Linked DNA regions of Polyangium spumosum. The protein of the gene in region 2 interacts with the protein of the main gene of each other region in a pairwise test. Links are inferred from orthologs where the notes say so. Each region holds a gene or a part of one and is shown on either strand. Other genes may lie near its edges.

Region 1 (2,980 bases), on a different replicon or contig from region 2:
GAGGAGCATGGCCTCGGGGGCACGATACGCACGGTGACCACGACGGCGTCGACCTCGGCGGCGCAGATCGACCTCGGCGCGTTGCTCGAGGCGGCCCAGGCGCTCACGAGCCAGATCGAGCTCGACCGCGTGCTCGAGGGGGTGCTGCGCGTGGTCGTGGCGAGCACGGGCGCTCGGCGCGCGGTGCTGATGCTGAAGCGAGGCGGCGCGTTACGCGTCGCGGCGAAGAGGACGGTGGATCCCGATCGGGTCGAGGTCGGGCTCGACGCGCCCCTGCTCGAAGCCGGGGACGTGCCCGCCACCGTGGTGCAGCTCGTCGAGAGGACGGGCGAGCCGGTGGTGCTCGGCGACGCGGCGGCGGACGAGCGGTTCGGCCGAGACCCGTTCCTCGCGGCGCGGAGGCCCCGGAGCGTGCTTTGCCTCGGCATGAAACACAAGGCCGAGCTCGCCGGTGTCGTTTATCTGGAGAATGCCGCGGCGGCGCACGTATTCGGCGCGGCGCGGGTCGCGTTCGCCGAGTTCCTCTCGGCGCAGGCCGCCGTCGCCGTGGAGAATGCGCTGCTCGTCGAGGAGATCCGGCGACAGACCCAGGCGATCGGCGACGCCAACGAGCGCCTCGCGCAGGAGCTCGCGGAGCGCGAGCAGGCCCAGGTCGCGCTGCTCGACGCCCACGCGCGGCTCGAGGCCGAGCTCGTGGAGAGGAAGCTCTCGGAGCAGGCGCGCGCGGCGCTGGAGGAGGAGCTCATCCGCGTGCAGACGCCGCTGATCCCCCTCACGGATCGGGTCATGGTGATGCCACTCGTGGGGATCGTCGACGAGCGCCGCGCCTCGCAGGTGCTCGAGATCGCGCTCGAGGGCGTCCACGCCACGCAGGCGGAAATGGTGATCCTCGATATCACCGGCGTGAAGATGGTCGACGCCTCGGTGACGGACGCGCTCCTCCGGGCGGCGCGGGCGCTCGGGCTGCTCGGCACGGAGGCCGTGCTCACGGGGATGCGGCCGGACGTGGCGCGGCGGATCGTGGAGACGGGCGGCGACCTCGGGGGGATCGTGACCCTCGCGACGCTGCAGCACGGCGTTCGTTATGCGCTCGGCAAGGCGCGCCGGCCCCGCTGATCCTCAGCGCCGACGCGGCGCACGGGTTCGGGGCGGGCTCGCGGGGGGCGTTGCCTGCACGGGAGCCACGCTCTGTTTCAGCAAGTTGTCTCGGACAACCTCGGCGAGGAGGATACTCGCCGCGATCGACACGTTCAGCGACCCGACCGTCCCTGGCCCCGCCGCCGGGATCACCACGAGCGCGTCACATTGCGCCTTGGCTCGCTCCGACAAGCCCTCGCGCTCGTGCCCCATCACCAGCACGACGGGGCGCTGGAACGAGAAACCAAACGCGTTCGCCGCCGCGTCACTCTCGGCGCCGACGATCGAGATGCCGCGGGCCCGCAGCCGCGCGAGGGTGTCGGGCAGGTCCGTCGTGCGGGCGAAGGCGAGCTCTTCGGCGCCCCCCTCGGCCACGCGGACGGCGTCGGGCGGCAGGCCCGGGTGCGGGGCCGGCGCGCCGAGCAGCGCGGCGTCGAGGCCAAAAAACGCCGCGCTCCGCACGATCGCGCCGATGTTGTAGGGGTTGCGCACCCGCTCGAGCGCAATACTCGCGCCGCGGGTCCGGACCAGCATGTCCGCGAGCTCGTTCGTCCCGAGCCACGCCCGCCGCTTCGTGTGGAGGCAGAGCCCCTCGTGGTTCTTCGAGTGGGCGATCCGCTCGAGCTCGTCGTCCCGGACCTCCAGGCAAGGCATCCGGCGCGCCGCGGCCCAGCGGGCGAGCGCCTCGATCTCGCGGCGCGCCTCGCGCCCGTACGAGATGCGGAGGATGTCGTCCGGGCGGCGCGCAAAGACGGCGAGGCCGGCGCGCAGGCCGTAGACGATCTCGGGGGCCTGGGCGTCCGGGGCCGGCGGCAGAGGCTTGTGCTTCATGAACGGGGGCAAACACCTATCACACGACGCGCTCGCGCGGGAAGCCCGGGCCATTCGACGCGCGGAGGCTCACACGCGAATCGGTGGTCATACCAGCATTGTGCGCGCCCTGCGGGGCTGGTATCGTGCGTGTCCCTTGCATCCTTTTGATACGCCGACGCCGAGCTGGGAAGTGGGCAGGACCTCGGTCCGCCTGGAGCGCCCCGACCTCGTCCACCTCGTCATACACGGGCCCAACAAGGCCGAATACATCGCGGAGGTGCAGAAGCTCCTCTTCGAGATTGGCGACCTGTCGGGCCCCTACGATCTGCTCGTCGGGCTGGGCGAGCTCGGATCGTTCGAGGTGACCGCGCGTCGGGCCTGGACACGCGCGGAGCGGCCGTATCCATTTCGGCGCGCGTTCGTTTATCAGGCGAGCTTCGCGATCCGCACGCTCGTGCTCACGACACACCGCGCCGGGCGGTTCATCGCCCCCGCGGCCTTCCGCTGGGACGTGGACTTCTTCCCGACCGAGGCCGCGGCGCGCGCTCGGCTCGAGTCCCTGCACGGCAGCGTGGTACGCCCTACCGCATGATCGTCGAACCTGTTGTGCGCATCGCACGTTCCTGGTAACGTTGCCGACATGGATCCGTTGGATGCGCCGACGCCGAGCTGGGAGATAGGCCGTCATCTGGTCCGGTGGGAGCGGCCGGACCTCGTGTTCCTCACCCTCCGTGGTCCCACGTCCGCGGCCGAAGCCATGCGGATCCGCGCCATCTACGCCGAGATCGGGGAGCGCGTCGGCCCCTATCACGTGGTGTTCGACGCGAGCGAGCTCGTATTCATCGAGGCCGGGTCGCGCGCGGCGTGGACGCGAGCGGACAAACCTTATCCGTTCCGCAGCGTGCTCGTCTTCGGCGCGAACTTCTCGACGCGCGCGGTGATCATGACCGTGTACCGCGCCGGCCGGCTCGTCGCGCCGTCGCTCTTCGAGTTCCACTTCGAGTTCGTGTCCACGGAGGTGGAGGCGCGC
Region 2 (3,069 bases):
CGACGCGCGACGCCGCCGAACGTGGCGAGGGCTTGCTTGGTGACGTCGAGCGGGACCTCGAGCTCGTCGGCGACGGCGATCGTGGCGAGGCAGTTCAGCACGTTGTGCGCGCCGGGCATCCTCACGGTGAAGCCGCCGAGGGGCTGGCCGCGCCTGTAGGCGTTGAAGCTCGTCTCGAGGCCACGGAACTGGATGCCACGCGCGCAGTAGTCGGCGTGCGGCGAGACGCCGTACGTGACGTGGCGGCGCGGGATACGCGGCAAGATGTCCTGCACGTGGGGGTGATCGAGGCAGAGCACGGCGAGGCCGTAGAACGGCACACGCGCGGCGAACTCGACGAAGGCGTCCTTGATCTTCTCGTGCGTGCCGTAGTGATCGAGGTGCTCGGGGTCGATGTTCGTGACGACGGCGATCGTGGGCGTCAGGCGCAAGAAGGAGCCGTCGCTCTCGTCGGCCTCGGCCACGAGCAGGTCGCCGGCGCCGAGGCGCGCGTTCGAGCCGAGCGCGGCCATCTTGCCGCCGACGACGACGGTGGGGTCGAGGCCCGCGTGGCGGAGGACCGTGGCGACGAGGGAGGTCGTCGTGGTTTTCCCGTGTGAACCCGCGATGGCGACGCCGTACTTCACGCGCATCAGCTCGGCCAGCATCTCGGCGCGGCCGATGACGGGGATGCCGAGCGCGCGGGCCTCGACGAGCTCGGGGTTCTCCGGGCGGATGGCGCTCGAGTACACGACGACGTCGACGCCGCGCACGTTCTCGGCGCGGTGGCCGATGTCGATGCGCACGCCGAGCGAGGCGAGGCGCTGCGTGGTCCCGCCGCTCTTCACGTCGGAGCCGGAGACGTCGAACTCGAGCGAGCGGAGGATCTCCGCGAGGCCACTCATGCCCACGCCGCCGATGCCCACGAAGTGGATGTGCCGGACGCGCCCGCGGAACATCATGTCGTCTTTCCCCGGGCCTTCTCCCGGCGTTTCGATTCCCGCACACGCGCGAGCTCGAGCAGATCCGAGGCCACGGCCTTCGCCGCGTCGGGCGCGCCGATCTCGGCCGCGGCGCGCGCCATCGAGGCGCGGCGCTCTGACGAACGTGCGAGCCGGAGGATCTCGTCCGCCACGCGATCGACCGTGGCATCGGCCTGCGGCAGCGCCACGGCCGCGCCGCGCTTCTCGAGCGAGCGCGCGTTCTTGAGCTGGTGATCGTCGGCCGCGAAGGGATACGGGACGAGGATCGCGGGGCGGCCGACGGCGCAGAGCTCGGCGAGCGTGGAGGCGCCGGCGCGAGCGATGACGAGGTCGGCCGAGGCGAGCGCGCGGGCCATGTCGTCGATGAAGGGGACGACCTCGGCCGCCGCGGACAAACCGAGCGACTCGTAGAGCGAGCGCGCCTCGGCCTCGCGCTCGCGGCCGGTCTGGTGCGTGACGCGCAGGCCGGGGACCTGGCCTCCGAGCTTGGCGATCGCGCGCGGGACGGTCTCGTTCAGGGCCTTGGCGCCCTGGCTGCCGCCGAGGACGAGGATCGAGAGTTTGTCCTCCTGGGCCTCGTACGACGCGGGCGCGAAGGCCTTGCGGAGGGGCACGCCGAGGCGGCGCACGATGCTCGGGCGGAAGAAACGATCGACCTCGGGGAACGTGGTGTACGCGCGGACGGCGAAGGGCGCGAGCAGGCGGTTCGACAGGCCCATCACGCTGTTCGGCTCGAGCACGGTGACGGCGACGCCGAGCGTGCGCGCGGCGAGGCAGACGGGGCCACCCGCGTAGCCGCCGACGGAGAGGACGGCCGAAGGGGCGAGGCGGCGGACGAGCTCCCGCGACGCGGGGATCGAGGCCATGGCGTGCTGCGCGCCCTTCAGGAAGCCGGACAAACCAGCGCCGCGCAGGGGCAGGATGTCGAGCAGCTCGAGCTCGCCGCCCTGCTCGGGCACGACGCGCGCTTCGAGGCCGCGGGCGGTGCCGACGTAGACGACACGCGCAGAAGGATCGGAGGCGCGGATCGCTTCGCCCACCGCGAGCATCGGGAAGACGTGTCCGCCCGTGCCGCCGCCTGCGAGGAGGAGGGTCGTCACGCGCTCGCCCCTTCCTGCGCTTCCGTCGCGACGAGGACCGACGCGCTCGGCGCGCCCTCGCTCGTCCGCACGGGCGCGGGTTTGTCCTCCGGGACCTCGTTCGTCCGCGGGCGGCTGATGCTGAGCAGGATGCCCGCGCCGGCCGCGTTCACGAGCAGCGAGGAGCCGCCGTAGCTCATGAACGGGAGCGTGAGGCCCTTCGTGGGCAGGATGGCCATGGCGACGGCGAGGTTGACGAGCGCCTGCACGCCGAAGAGCGTGGCGATGCCGAAGGCCATGAAGCTGCCGTAGTCGTCGTGCGCCTCGAGGGCGATCTTCACGCCGCGCGCGACGATGACGAGGTAGGCGCTGACGAGGCCGAGGATGCCGAGGAAGCCGAGCTCCTCGCCGATGATCGCGCTGATGAAGTCCGTGTGCGCCTCGGGCAGGTAGAGCACCTGCAGGCCCTTGCCGAGGCCGAGCCCCGAGAAGCCGCCCGAGCCGAAGCTCATGACGGACTGGAAGGGCTGATAGGCGAGGTCCTGGCGGTGGTTGTCCATGTCGATGAACGCCAGGTAGCGCCGGTAGCGGTAGTCGCTGAACGCGACGAGCGCGGCGGCGCCCATGCCGAGCAGCGCCGTGAAGGCCGCGATGTACGGCAGGCGCGCGCCCGCCACGAAGAGCAGCGTGAACGTGAGGAACAGGAGCACGACGGCGCTGCCGAAGTCGGGCTGCTTCAGGAGCAGCATGATCAAGACGCCGACGACGATCAGGTGCGGCAAGAAGCCGACGGAGAAGCTCTTGATCTTGTCGGCCTTCTTCGAGAGCGAATACGCGAGCCAGAGGACGATGCCGAGCTTGGCCGTCTCCGCCGGCTGGATGTGCACGGGGCCGATCGCGATCCAGCGGTAGGCGTTGCCCGCCTTGTGGCCGAGGCCGATGATCGTCAGGCCCAGCATGATCGTGACCGCGACGAGGATCGGGTACGTGAAGGGCTTGATCTTGCGGTAGTCGAAGCGGCTCACGAG

The links. Proteins that work in one complex are often made in the same cells at the same time.
Region 1: the proteins of murG (region 2) and GF068_RS09315 interact in binary tests that used the Escherichia coli proteins (3 or more experiments, as listed by UniProt). The link is inferred for Polyangium spumosum from one-to-one orthologs.

The regions. Positions count from the first base shown.
Region 1 is NZ_WJIE01000002.1:825,243-828,222, forward strand. Bases 45-2,954 are described here. They hold GF068_RS09315 (TrmH family RNA methyltransferase), read right to left. Parts: upstream 1,969-2,954; coding sequence 1,120-1,968; downstream 45-1,119. Other genes in these bases: GF068_RS09310 (AAA family ATPase), read left to right, coding at 45-1,116; GF068_RS09320 (hypothetical protein), read left to right, coding at 2,105-2,542; GF068_RS09325 (hypothetical protein), read left to right, coding at 2,591-2,954. Also shown: more of GF068_RS09310, read left to right, coding at 1-44; more of GF068_RS09325, read left to right, coding at 2,955-2,980.
Region 2 is NZ_WJIE01000009.1:339,525-342,593, reverse strand. What follows is about bases 1-2,999. They hold murG (undecaprenyldiphospho-muramoylpentapeptide beta-N-acetylglucosaminyltransferase), read right to left. Parts: upstream 2,063-2,999; coding sequence 938-2,062; downstream 1-937. Other genes in these bases: ftsW (putative lipid II flippase FtsW), read right to left, coding at 2,059-2,999; murC (UDP-N-acetylmuramate--L-alanine ligase), read right to left, coding at 1-938. Also shown: more of ftsW, read right to left, coding at 3,000-3,069. UniProt on the Escherichia coli protein: Cell wall formation. Catalyzes the transfer of a GlcNAc subunit on undecaprenyl-pyrophosphoryl-MurNAc-pentapeptide (lipid intermediate I) to form undecaprenyl-pyrophosphoryl-MurNAc-(pentapeptide)GlcNAc (lipid intermediate II).